4 regions of the Rossellomorea sp. YZS02 genome follow, and region 1 is predicted to be linked to each of the others. Evidence: riboswitches for the same ligand, from Rfam matches in the RefSeq annotation. Region 1 holds a riboswitch; each other region holds the start of a gene.
The links. Region 1 has a riboswitch for S-adenosylmethionine ahead of metK (methionine adenosyltransferase). Riboswitches for the same ligand answer to the same signal wherever they lie in the genome.
Positions count from the first base shown of each region.

Region 2: linked by a shared signal. The riboswitch ahead of mtnK (S-methyl-5-thioribose kinase) and the one ahead of metK (methionine adenosyltransferase) in region 1 are both predicted to bind S-adenosylmethionine.
Region 3: linked by a shared signal. The riboswitch ahead of SLH55_RS09240 (methionine biosynthesis PLP-dependent protein) and the one ahead of metK (methionine adenosyltransferase) in region 1 are both predicted to bind S-adenosylmethionine.
Region 4: linked by a shared signal. The riboswitch ahead of SLH55_RS06645 (methionine ABC transporter ATP-binding protein) and the one ahead of metK (methionine adenosyltransferase) in region 1 are both predicted to bind S-adenosylmethionine.

Region 1 covers NZ_JAXBLY010000019.1:66,978-70,420, forward strand. Annotated here, with positions in the region: gene SLH55_RS17660 (gamma carbonic anhydrase family protein) at 1-13, shown strand, start outside; gene metK (methionine adenosyltransferase) at 245-1,447, opposite strand; SAM riboswitch class I at 1,659-1,805, opposite strand; gene pckA (phosphoenolpyruvate carboxykinase (ATP)) at 2,128-3,443, shown strand, end outside.
Region 2 covers NZ_JAXBLY010000004.1:6,876-10,318, forward strand. Annotated here, with positions in the region: gene mtnA (S-methyl-5-thioribose-1-phosphate isomerase) at 1-943, opposite strand, end outside; gene mtnK (S-methyl-5-thioribose kinase) at 957-2,141, opposite strand; SAM riboswitch class I at 2,251-2,407, opposite strand; gene SLH55_RS05265 (carbon-nitrogen family hydrolase) at 2,498-3,280, opposite strand; gene SLH55_RS05270 (pyridoxal phosphate-dependent aminotransferase) at 3,398-3,443, shown strand, end outside.
Region 3 covers NZ_JAXBLY010000007.1:159,677-163,119, reverse strand. Annotated here, with positions in the region: gene SLH55_RS09245 (tryptophan--tRNA ligase) at 1-749, shown strand, start outside; SAM riboswitch class I at 916-1,025, shown strand; gene SLH55_RS09240 (methionine biosynthesis PLP-dependent protein) at 1,116-2,240, shown strand; gene metC (cystathionine beta-lyase) at 2,233-3,417, shown strand; gene SLH55_RS09230 (bifunctional homocysteine S-methyltransferase/methylenetetrahydrofolate reductase) at 3,435-3,443, shown strand, end outside.
Region 4 covers NZ_JAXBLY010000005.1:61,479-64,921, forward strand. Annotated here, with positions in the region: gene SLH55_RS06640 (LacI family DNA-binding transcriptional regulator) at 1-140, shown strand, start outside; SAM riboswitch class I at 849-954, shown strand; gene SLH55_RS06645 (methionine ABC transporter ATP-binding protein) at 1,025-2,038, shown strand; gene SLH55_RS06650 (methionine ABC transporter permease) at 2,028-2,693, shown strand; gene SLH55_RS06655 (MetQ/NlpA family ABC transporter substrate-binding protein) at 2,715-3,443, shown strand, end outside.

The DNA.
Region 1 (3,443 bases):
CAAACCGTTTTAACTACCTATACTTGGGATACCCCATCCATCCTTAGATTACTCATGGAATATTTTCTTGTAAAGAGGAACGGGCATGAAGTTCCCTTCCATTTCACGAAGTTATCTGCCATATATAAATTTTCATCTGTCAAAATGACGATATACCTGCTATAGGAGTAAACCGACAATACAAGCCTTTTCATCACCAAAAAAAGACCAACACCTCTTGAGTGTTGGTCTTTTTTATCTTTCCTTATTCGCCTAAAGCTTCTGCTTTCAAAGCTTCTGCTTTGTTCGTGCGTTCCCAAGGAAGATCAAGATCGTTACGGCCGAAGTGTCCGTAAGCAGCTGTCTGCTTGTAGATCGGACGACGAAGGTCTAACATTTTGATGATTCCAGCCGGGCGCAGATCAAAGTTATTACGAACCACGTCAATTAGAACGTCTTCTGATACTTTACCTGTTCCGAATGTATCAACGGAGATGGACACCGGTTGTGCAACCCCGATTGCATACGCCAATTGAACTTCACATTTTTCAGCAAGTCCTGCTGCTACTATGTTTTTCGCTACATAACGCGCTGCGTAAGCCGCTGAACGGTCCACTTTCGTTGCATCCTTACCAGAGAATGCACCTCCACCGTGACGCGCGTATCCGCCATATGTGTCAACGATGATTTTACGTCCTGTTAATCCTGCATCACCTTGTGGTCCACCGATTACGAAGCGGCCAGTCGGGTTGATGAAGTATTTCGTTTCTTCATCGATCAGTTCTTTCGGTACAACTGGGTCAATGACATATTCTTTCAGGTTGCGCTGAATTTGCTCAAGCGTCACTTCAGGATGATGCTGAGTAGAGATAACGATTGTGTCGATGCGAACCGGCTTGTCGTTTTCATCGTATTCAACGGTTACTTGCGTTTTTCCATCCGGACGAAGGTAAGGAAGAATTTCTTCTTTACGAACCTCTGTCAGACGACGAGAGATTTTGTGTGCAAGAGAAATCGGAAGAGGCATAAGCTCTTTCGTTTCATTACAAGCAAATCCGAACATTAACCCCTGGTCCCCGGCACCGATGGCATCGATTTCTTCATCGGACATTTGACCTTCGCGAGCTTCAAGTGCCTGGTCCACACCTTGAGCGATATCGGCAGACTGCTCATCGATGGAAGTCAGAACAGCACATGTTTCAGCATCAAAGCCGTATTTCGCGCGAGTATAACCGATTTCACGGATCGTTTCACGAACGATTTTCGGAATATCGACATACGTATTTGTAGTGATTTCACCTGCAACCAGCACAAGACCCGTTGTAACAGATGTTTCACACGCTACACGTGCATTCGGATCATTGGTAAGAATTGCATCAAGAATTGAATCAGAGATTTGGTCACAAATTTTATCTGGATGTCCTTCGGTTACGGACTCAGATGTAAACAGACGACGTTTAGTTGACATCAAGGTTCCTCCTTAAGCATATTTGTCAGAAACAGTTCCGACAAAAAGTAAACAGATACGGTACTCATTTCCCTAAGTAGTATGAAGTAAACATGATTCTTTTATCAAACAATCATGATTTATGTGCATGTGGTCCACTATAAACAGAAAAAACCCTTCCTCGGGGAAAAGCTTCAGAGGAAAGGTTTCAGATCATAGCCGCGCCTTTTCTCTCTTATCGTTCAAGGTTTTAGAGACCTTGCCTCAGTTTAGCACCTTCGCTTAATCGGATCGATTCATAAAGAAGAAGATCCTTACACTATTTAGCAGGTTGCTGGGTTTCATAGGGTCTGCTCCCTCCACCAGCTCAGGATAAGAGTATCCGTTCAAGGAACAATGATAACGTTTAGGACAAAGGGTGTCAACTTTTTTTCGAATGACAGGTTTAACCAGCTTTAGAGCATGCCACTGGAAGTCACAGTCTGTCTAAAATAGCCTAATTCATCCATGAGGCTAAACATTCTTTTCACATTTTCATATATATAAGAAGAAACAAGCTATATCAGGGAGAAAAATGTGACAAAATGAAGACACATTATAAAATTAAATAAATAGTATAGACTAATAGCTTGATTGTGTTATACTATTTTTGTAAAGTAAACGATTCCATTTAAATAAATTTATATAAAGGAAGGGTTCTAATGAATTCAGTGAGCATGTCTAATGAATTAACGGAATTACTTAACGGTCAAAACATCCAGGAACAATTATCTGTTTCTCAACTAGTCGAAAAGGTCCTTCAACGAAATGAAGGAGTTTTAACTTCATCAGGTGCAATCAGAGCAGAAACTGGTAAATACACAGGACGCTCTCCTAAGGATAAATTTATTGTAGAAGAACCAACGACGAAAGATAAAATCGAATGGGGTTCTGTCAATCAGCCGATCTCTTCGGAATCATTCGATAAATTATATACGAAAGTCATCGAATACTTAAAAGAAAAAGAAGAAGTATTTTCATTTAAAGGGTTCGCAGGCGCCGACCCGAAACATAGACTGCCGATCCAGGTAATCAATGAATTTGCGTGGCATAATCTTTTTGCCCACCAATTATTCATCCGCCCGGAAACAGATGAGTTAAAAGATCATCAATCAGAGTTCACCGTCATTTCAGCGCCGAACTTCAAAGCTGATCCGGAAGTGGATGGCACTCACTCTGAAACGTTTATCATCGTTTCATTTGAAAAAAGAATCGTATTGATCGGCGGAACGGAATATGCCGGTGAAATGAAGAAGTCGATCTTCTCCGTGATGAACTATGTACTTCCTGAATCCGATATCCTGTCCATGCACTGTTCTTCAAACGTTGGACGCGAAGGCGATGTCGCATTGTTCTTCGGATTATCCGGTACTGGTAAAACGACTTTATCCGCAGATCCTAACCGCCGTTTGATCGGTGATGATGAGCACGGATGGTCCCCGAACGGTGTATTCAATATCGAAGGCGGCTGCTATGCGAAATGTATCGGGTTAACGCGTGAGAAGGAGCCACAGATTTTTGATGCAATCCGTTTCGGTTCAGTACTTGAAAATGTCGTTCTTGATGACATGTCCCGCCTCCCGGATTATGATGATAACACTTTAACAGAAAACACGCGTGCTGCCTACCCCCTTCAAGCGATGGAAAACATCGTGGAGCCAAGTATAGCAGGACACCCAAATACGATTGTATTCCTGACAGCTGATGCATTCGGCGTATTACCTCCGATCAGCAAGCTGACAAAAGAACAGGCAATGTACCATTTCTTAAGCGGATATACATCAAAGCTTGCAGGTACTGAGCGCGGAATCACGTCACCGCAAGCTACATTCTCAACTTGCTTTGGATCTCCATTCCTTCCGCTTCCTGCCACTCGTTATGCAGAAATGCTTGGTAAGAAGATCGATGAGCACAATGCACAGGTATTCTTAGTGAACACTGGTTGGACCGGTGGAGAATACGGTGTCGGAAACCGCAT
Region 2 (3,443 bases), on a different contig from region 1:
GATTATAAACTGGGACATTTTCTGGGGCGATGATGGAGCCTGCCATCGTCGTGATTTCTTCACGTGCTCTTTCTTCTATGGGGATATCCTCACCTGTCTTAGAGTCCAGATCAAACGTGGAGGAGGGAGCAGCCACATAAAAAGGAATACTGTAATGGCTACATAGAATGGCAAGCATCGATGTTCCGATTTTATTTGCAGTATCCCCATTTGCAGCTATACGGTCAGCGCCGACTATCACCGCTTCCACTCCTTTCTCCTTGATAGTATGAGCGGCCATGCTGTCGGTAATAAGGGTCACGTCAACACCTGACTGCTGAAGTTCCCAAGCAGTCAGACGAGCACCCTGAAGCACTGGCCGAGTTTCACAGGCGAACACTTGAAACCCGATCCCTTTCTCCCTTCCTAAGTGAAAAGGGGAGAGTGCAGTTCCATATTTACTTGTGGCAATGCTTCCGGCATTGCAAATGGTCATAACCTTACGCTTATCATCCAATACTGTCAGGGCAAACTCCCCGATCATCCTGCATACCTCCTCATCCTCTGTATGAATCTGGATAGCTGTATGAATCAAATCGGTCTTTGCTTCATTTACGGTTTGTACATGTTCCAGTACTTTATCCAGGCGGTTCAATGCCCAGAATAAATTGACAGCAGTCGGCCTTGAATCTGCAAGGTATTTTTTATCACGTGTGAAAAGGCTCATGAACTCTTTCAGATTTTCTGTGTCATATTGACTTGCGGCTAGAGCGAGCCCGTATGCCGCAGTGATCCCGATTGCCGGTGCCCCCCTTACTTTGAGTGAGACAATCGCTTCATAATATTCATGCAGATTTCTAAGTTTAAGATATTCAACTACATTTGGCAGCTTTTGTTGATTAAGGATCAGTAAATGATCTTCATGCCACTCGAGTGAGGTTGGTATGGTAAGTGTTTGTGTCATGAGTATCTCCTTTTCATTCAGAATGTGACCGTACAATCGTCAGAAGTTCCTCGATCGATTGAATATCCATACGGTTTATAATGAGTCTTTTTCCAATGTTCAAACAGGCCCGTTTTGCTTTTAGCCTACGTTCCTTACAACTGATGCTCTCCAGGTCATCCACATGTGCAAGACCGATCGTCCTTCTGATACATTCACATCCTGCAAAGCCGATGCTGTCCCGGAAACTTTTCTCCAATACATATTCAAGATACCCATCGACTTTCGTATAGGCATCTCCACTCTCTTTCCAATGTCCCGCGAACGTTGAAGAGAAAACGTGCCAAGTATTTTTGATAGTATCAAGAATGGTTTCTTTTTCTTCAGGATTTGAGACTACTTGGAAAATGAGGTTGGCAATAAATTGACCTATATCGAAACCAATTGGTCCATAAAATGCAAATTCCGGGTCGATCACTTTCGTTTGGCAGGTATCGACAAATATACTGCCCGTATGAAGATCCCCGTGCAGCAGTGCTTCGCCTTCAGTCAAGAAGCTCTTCTTTAATTTTGCCACCTCGAGTTTCACCTTGAAATCATCCCATAATTGTTGAACATCCTCGGTTAGTTCTTCCTCATAGTCATTAGTTTCGCTATTAAAGAAAGGATCCGTGAAAACAAGGTCTTCGGTAATTTTACATAGTTCAGGATTTGAAAATTCCTTCACATATTCCTTTTTCTTAAAGGGATGTAAGGCATAATCCGATGTGAAATACAATGTATTCCCGAGAAATGTCCCTATATCCTCTGATAGCTTAGGATATTTGCTTCCTTGGATTAGGCCTGTGCGAGCAATTGTGAGTTTGCTTAGATCCTCCATCACGGTAATGGCTAGTGCTGGATCAGAATAATATACTTCCGGTACGAGGTCTCCAACAAATGACCTCTGAAGATTTAGGGCACTCGCTTCAATCCTTGCCCTCTCGATAGTCAGGGGCCAGCTTTCACCAACAACTTTTGCATAAGGAAGAGCTTGTTTGATGATGATCCCTTTATCTGTACTCCGTTCAACTACATGAAAGACCAGATTCAGGTTTCCATCTCCGATTTCTTCACAAGTTAATTGAGAAGCATCATCAAAAATTTTTAGACGTTTGGCCAACGCTATGGCAGATAGTTCAGTAAGTGGTTGATACGTATTGAGTTTGGTGAGTGCCATTGTATTTCCTCCTATTGATGCACCTTTTGGGGTGTGATGGAGGCTTTTCCGGGGCAATAGAAAAGCCTCTTCCATGTTTGAAAGAGGCTTGAAGATTCATCTTCGTCGCCTCTTATCTCTCAGAAAGACTATCTTTCTGTTGGAATTAGCACCGTGCCTTACTGGATTGATCAATCCGGCGCATAGAGCGCCCCGTTTTTCAACGGTATGATGGTCGGTTGCTGGGCTTCATAGGGCCAAATCCCTCAGCCAGCTCTTGATAAGAGTTGCGTACACTATTTAATTAATTTTCAGAATGTTTCATTTGAATTGAATAGTACCATTGAAGTATTTTCCATGTCAATGATTTTTTGAAATTAATAGAAATCCGGTCTCCGATCCTGGAAGATGGGAATTTTCCTACGGACTTCTTCTACCTCTTGCAGATCGATTGCGGCTGAAACCAGTTGTTCTGTGTGAGTACCTTGAGCAAGGATTTTGCCCCAAGGGTCAATGATGAGGGAGCACCCTCCAAACTCATTGTCAGGATCATGACCAACACGGTTGCAGGCGATAACAAAGCATTGATTTTCGATCGCACGTGCCCTTAAGAGTGTTTGCCAGTGATCGATTCTTGCTCGCGGCCACTCAGCAACCACATAAACAACCTTGGCTCCCAATAGTACATGCTTTCTGAACCATTCTGGAAAACGGATGTCGTAACAAATGAGTCCAGCCATTTTTGTATCATCAAGAGTAAACATTCCGTCCTCATGTCCTGGAAGTAAATAAAGATGTTCATCCATCAGTTTAAACAGGTGAAGTTTTGAATACTGTTTGACCAACTGTCCGTTAGAATCAACGGCTAAAAGTGTATTTTTTACCCCTTCTTTCGTTTTGTTCGCAACAGATCCACCTATGATATGTATTGAATATTTTTTTGAAAGGGAAGTAAGGTAGGAAGAGGAATCCTTTGCTTCTTCATCTGCAATTTCATCCATCCTTGTAAGGTCATAGCCTGTTGTCCACAGCTCGGGAAGAACGACTGTATGACAGCCATCATCTTTTGCTTTTTTGACCCAATGTTCTACTTTTCCTTTGTTTTCTTCTGGACGCCCATATGCGATGTCCATTTGGGCGAGTCCGATCTTTTGAATCATTATCTTCACCTCATGTACTTTTTTGAATATATTCCTTTACATTCTTTATTCTTCGTTATATCATTTGTGACTAGAATTTGAAAGTAATTAATTTTCAAAAAATAAGTAGGTGAGTGTATGAAAAACTTTAAAAAGGCAGCACGTTTGGAGTTACTGCCTCAAC
Region 3 (3,443 bases), on a different contig from region 1:
CTGATATACCTGAGATTTTTGAATTAAGCTGGATTCTAGCATGCTTTGCACCTAAAGGATTATTGAATCGAGCACATGCATATAAATCAATTGCTGAAGAAAATCATAAGATGGGCAGGGAAGCGGATGCCGGGGTCAATATGGGTGTATTCACTTATCCCATACTAATGGCGGCAGATATCCTGTTATTCCAAACGGAGATCGTCCCTGTAGGAAAGGATCAAATTCAGCATGTTGAAATCGCAAGGGACCTTGCAGAAAATTTTAACAAGCAATATGGAGAAACCTTTGTACTTCCCGATTACATTATAGAGGAAGAAACGGCTGTACTGCCAGGACTGGATGGAAGAAAAATGAGTAAAAGTTATAACAATACGATTCCCTTATTCGAAGAGCCAAAAAAGCTTCAAAAATTAATCAACAAAATTAAAACAGATTCTTCTCCTCCTGAAGAACCTAAAAATCCAGAATCGTCCATCATATTTTCTTTATACAGAGAATTTGCAACACCCGAACAAGTAGAAGAAATGAGAAAAAGGTATCAAAGAGGAATAGGCTGGGGGCAAGCGAAGAAAGAACTTTTTGAAGTCATGAATTCATTTATTGAAGAACCGCGAGCACAGTATGAGGCACTAATGGCCAGCCCTGAAAAATTGGATGCCATTCTACAAGAAGGTGCTGTCAAGGCAAGAAAAAAGGCGATTCCCTTTATGACAGAGATAAAAACAAAGATAGGGATCTTTCATTGAGATTCACGCCTAAACGCATTTGTTGTTTGGTTATTCAGTCTGAAGAAAACGCCTTCGGATGAATAGGTACATTTGTATTATTTTCGGATAATTCATAATTATCATTGACTTTCGTGCTTCTTTGTTATAAGTTATGGGAAAGTTATTTTTCACAAAATCATATAGTTTCTTATCAAGAGAGGTAGAGGGACTGGCCCGAAGACACCTCAGCAACCAGCCGTGAGTTTAGGTATGGTGCTAATTCCAGCAAGTTGATGTCAACTTGGACGATAAGAGGGAGAACGAATGTACAAAACCTTCTTATTTTCAGTAAGAAGGTTTTTTGTTTTTTCCCTTTTCGTATTCAAGATAGAAAAGGAGAGAAGAATGTTGAAAAATCATATTGATACAATGCTTGTCCAGGCAGGAAATCGGAAAGATCCTGCAACGGGTGCTGTGAGCCTGCCCATTCATTTGTCGACTGCCTATGAACATAAAGGGATTGGACAATCGACAGGTTATGATTACACAAGAACTGGAAATCCAACACGTGCTACTTTAGAGGATACCCTTGCGCGCTTGGAGGAGGGGCATAAGGCATTTGCCTTTAGTTCGGGTATGGCAGCGATTCAGGCCATTCTTAGCTTATTTAATAGTGGGGATGAATTGATTGTTTCAAAAGACTTATACGGCGGAAGCTATCGTTTATTCATACAGTATGAAAGACAATACAGTATCAAATTTCATTTCGTCGATACAAGTGATCCTGTCTCCATTGAAGAACAAATCACTAACAGAACCAAGGCCATTTTTCTCGAAACACCGACCAATCCATTAATGAATGAAGCAAGTATTTCTGAGGTTTCCCGACTTGCTAAACGTAACGGTTTGATATTAATTGTTGATAATACCTTCTATACACCGATCCTGCAGAAGCCACTTAGTGAAGGAGCAGACATTGTAATCCACAGTGCGACAAAATACTTAGGGGGGCATAATGACGTTTTGGCAGGTGTTGTGATTGTAAAGACAGAGGAACTGGGGGAAAAAATCTACACCGTTCAAAATTCTATCGGTGCAGTTCTATCACCATTCGATTGTTGGCTCTTATTAAGAGGAATGAAAACACTTAGTCTCAGAATGGCTCAACACGAAAAAAATGCTAAAGAAGTCACACAGTTTCTTGATTCGCATGAATATGTAACAGACGTTTTGTATCCGGGTAAAGGAGGCATGCTTTCCTTTCGTATAGCAAAGGAAGAATGGGTTGCTCCCTTTCTTCAAAAACTAAACATTATTACGTTTGCCGAAAGTTTAGGGGGGGTTGAAAGCTTTATCACTTATCCCGCCACTCAAACACATGCAGACATTCCTGAAGAAGAGCGAAACAGGTTAGGTATCTGCAACAGACTTCTACGGTTCTCTGTAGGAATTGAATATATTGATGACCTGATTGAAGATCTGGAGAATGTTTTTCAACAATTGGAAAAAGAGGTGCTTACGTATGAGTAAAAAACCATTTTCACTTCAGACGTCACTCATTCATTCTCACGGATTTGATAAAGAAACAGGAGCGGTCTCTACGCCAATCCATCATGCAACAACTTTTCATCAACAGGATTTCGATCAGTACGGAACCTATGACTACAGCCGATCGGGAAATCCAACGAGGGAAACCGTCGAGGAAACGATAGCTGAGCTCGAAGGAGGGATAAGGGGCTTTGCCTTTTCATCGGGAATGGCGGCAATCTCCACAAGCTTTTTATTATTGTCGAGCGGGGATCATGTTCTCGTATCAGAAGAAGTGTACGGTGGGACCTACAGGATGATCACGGAAGTCCTCACTAAGTTTGATATTGAATACTCCTTTGTGAACATGAAGGACCTGCATGAAGTGGCTTGTTCAATAAAACACAATACAAAAGTGATCTATATGGAGACACCATCGAATCCACTCCTGAACATCACGGATATTGAGGGAGTCGTGAAGCTTGCCAAGGCAAATGGATGTTTAACGTTTCTTGATAATACATTCATGACTCCACTGCTTCAAAGACCGATCAGTCTGGGTGTAGATGTTGTCCTCCACAGTGCCACGAAGTTTCTTGCCGGGCATAGTGATGTCTTAGCGGGGCTTGCGGTAACGGGTGATGAAGAGATTGCCTCGAAGCTTGCTTTCCTTCAGAATTCGTTCGGAGCGGTACTCGGGGTACAAGATTGCTGGCTTCTCTTGAGGGGACTCAAAACTCTGCATGTAAGATTGAAGGAATCTTCAGAATCCGCATATAAGATTGCTACCTTCCTGGAAAACAGAAAGGAAGTAGAAGAAGTGTACTACCCTGGCTTGAGCTATCATCCCGGTCGTGAAATACAAGTTCGACAAGCTGAGGGTCCTGGGGCGGTTCTTTCCTTCCGATTAAAAGGGGAAGATGAAGTAAAGCAACTCATACAAAATATAAATATTCCCGTATTTGCCGTCAGTCTGGGAGCAGTAGAGTCCATTTTATCCTATCCATCAAGAATGTCACATGCTTCCATGCCCAAAGAGGAACGAGAGCGGAGAGGGATTACTGATGGTTTATTACGATTGTCAGTAGGACTTGAAAACGTGGATGAATTAATTTCCGATCTTAAAAAGGGTTTGGATAGTATACAAGAAATCAATCGAGACAACGTAATAAATTTATAGTAAAAGGAGGGGATGTCATGAAGCCG
Region 4 (3,443 bases), on a different contig from region 1:
CGACCATGCGTCAGCCAAAATATGAAGCCGGTGCACTGGCCGTTCATCTCATCTTTCAAATGCTCATGAAGGAAGAAGTCGATTCGTATTACAAATTGACGACCGAGCTTGTTGAAAGGGAATCAGTGAAGAAACGTTAAAATATGGATCCTGCTCTTTCCCTGGTGTATGGGAGGGGGCAGTTTTTTTATTTGTGAAACACTGTTTTCGTAAACATAGTTGGTTTTGGATGTAGCGAGTGGCGGTTGATTTCCGCTACAGGTGCTCGCTTTCCGCGGGGCTGGCGGTGAGCCTCCTCGGCTTCGCCTGCGGGGTCTCACCTGTCCAGCTATTCCCGCAGGAGTCGAGCACCTTCCGCTCCAATCAACTATACAGACGAAATGTTTTACTATCATAAAGGAAATGGGGAGATTTCTTATGCCACTGCTTTTTCATTCGTTGTAATGAACGATTTTAATTAATCGTACTTACTTTAACCTTGCATAACCGACGTTCACGATCTATTTTGCTCTGTCCACACTTACTACTCTAGAGGGTGAAGGGAACTACGTAGACTCCTACGGAAAACGGGCGTGCCGAGACCCCGGAAGCGGTTTATGCTGAGGAGGATCGGCCGAACGTCCGTGGAAAGCGGGACTGTTCTCTTCACCCTCCTGCACCACACCCTATAAATCTTAGTCTGTATATGAATCGCAAAAATCTTTGTAAAAACAGCTTTATGAAAAGATCATTGATATGAAAATAAAGATAACGCTTACATAAAAATAACCGTAAAAACAACTATTGACTTCCTTTCTCATACCCAGTATTATCCTTTATAAGATTATTTTTTGAAAATTACATACTTTCAATTATCCAGAGTGACCGAGGGATCAGGCCCTATGACGTCCGGCAACCTCCAGAAATGGAACGGTGCCAATTCCTGCAGAATGATTTCATTCTGAGAGATAAGTCGAGATAGACAGGCGATGCTTCTTTCAGTTGAAAGAGGCATTTTTTATTGGACAAAAAAGGGGTGTGCACATTGATCGAGATTCGGAATCTAGTGAAAACGTATAAAACAAAGAAGAAAACGGTGGTTGGAGTTGATAACGTTTCTGTCACCATCGGAAAAGGGGAGATCTTCGGCATCGTCGGATACAGCGGAGCGGGAAAGAGCTCATTGATCCGCTGCCTGAATCTACTCGAGACCCCGACATCAGGTGAGATCATCATTGATGGACAGGACTTTACGAAGCTCTCGCCAAAAGGACTCCGGCTCGCCCGTCAGAAAACGAGCATGATCTTCCAGCATTTTCACCTGATCAAATCGAAGACGGTTTATGACAATCTGGCTTTTGCCTTGAAAGCGGCACATGTGCCGAAAGCGAAAATCAAGCCGAGAGTCACCGAGCTCCTCGAGATGGTCGGTCTCTCAGATAAAGCGGATTCGTATCCTGCTCAACTCAGCGGCGGACAAAAGCAGAGGGTAGGAATCGCGAGGGCCCTTGCAAACAACCCATCAGTATTACTTTGTGACGAAGCGACATCTGCCCTGGATCCGAATACGACCAAATCGATCTTAAAGCTTTTGAAAAAAATCAACAAGGAACTGGGATTGACGATCGTCCTCATCACCCATGAGATGGAAGTCGTCAAAGAAATCTGCGACCGGATGGCTGTGATGCAGGACGGGAAAATCGTGGAGGAAGGTCCGGTGTATGACTTGTTTGCTGATCCGAAACAACCTTTGACGAAGCAGTTCATCGAAACGATTCTCCAATTCGAACTGCCGCAGCACCTGGTGGAATCAAGAAAAGGGAAGCTCATCAAGATTCAATTCAAAGGATCCATCGCCGAGGAAAGCGTTGTTTCAGAGGTGTTTCAGCGATATAAGGTCCGAGGGAATATCCTTCACGGAAAAATTGAATATATCCAGGATGTTCCACTGGGGATTTTCATCATGGAGCTGATCGGCTCACCTGACGAGATCGAAGCGGCAGTTCAATATATCACTGCGAAGACACAAAGCCTGGAGGTGCTCGAGGATGCTGCCTGATTCATTGACTGCTATTTTGCCAGAGTTGAATAAAGCCTTTTTCGAAACGGTGTATATGGTGGGGATTTCACTGGCTGTAGCGATCATAGTGGGGTTGCCTTTGGGAATTCTCCTATTCGTCACAGACAAGGGACTTTTCCTGCAAAACGGTTTTATTAAAAAGGTCGTAGGATTCGTCGTAAACATGGTCCGCTCGGTACCGTTCATCATACTATTAGTGGCACTCTTACCTTTAACCAAACTATTAACCGGGACTACGATCGGACCGACAGCGGCATCGGTATCCCTTTCTGTAGCGGGGATTCCGTTTTTCGCGAGAATGGTAGAAACGTCATTGCGAGAGATTGATAAAGGGGTCATTGAAGCCTCGGTTTCAGTGGGCGCAAGTCCATGGATGATCATCAAAGATGTGCTGTTGCCGGAAGCACGTCCGGCGGTCATACAGGCCATCACGATTACAACGATCAGTTTAGTCGCCTATTCCGCCATGGCCGGCATCGTCGGTGGAGGAGGGGTCGGGGACCTGGCCATCCGCTTCGGATACTACCGATATGACAACACGGTGATGATCACGACCGTCGTCATCCTGATTTGTCTGGTTCAACTCATCCAATACACGGGTGATGCATTTGCACGATTAGTCGATAAACGATAACTACTATAGGGGGAACAACAAGTGAAAAAGTGGATTCTATTAGCAGCATTAGCACTAACCGTGAGCGTATTAGCGGCTTGTGGGGGAGAAGAGGCAAGCTCGGAAGATAAAAAAGAAGTAACCATCGGAGCGACATCCGGTCCATATAGCGACATGGTGACCAAGGCGATCAAGCCCGGTCTTGAAGAAAAAGGCTATACGGTGGAAGTGAAAGAATTCAGTGACTACATCCAGCCAAACAACGCACTTGCCCAGGGAGATCTGGATGCGAACCTGTTCCAGCATAAAATCTATATGGAAACCTTCGCGAAACAGCATAACATGGACTTATCCGAAGTCATCGTCGTACCAACGGCACCCATGGGAATCTATTCACAGAAGTTTGATTCGATTGAAGGCATCAAAGAAGGCAGTGCCATCGCCATCCCGAACGATCCAACGAATGCTGCACGTGCGTTCCAAATCTTAGAGGACGCCAAGCTGATCACATTAAAACCAGACACTGATCCATTGACGGTTTCCGAAAAAGATATTGAGGAAAACGTGAAAAATCTGCAATTTAAACCAATCGAAGCGGCACAGCTGCCAAGAGCCGTAGACAGTGTCGATCTATCAGCGGTGCCCGGAAACTACGCATTGGCAGCCGATATGGACCTGCTGGATGCCCTCCAGCTTGAAGACATGCCCGACCAATACCGCAACCGCGTCGTCGTCAACACAAAAGACGTCGACTCACAACTCGCCAAAGAC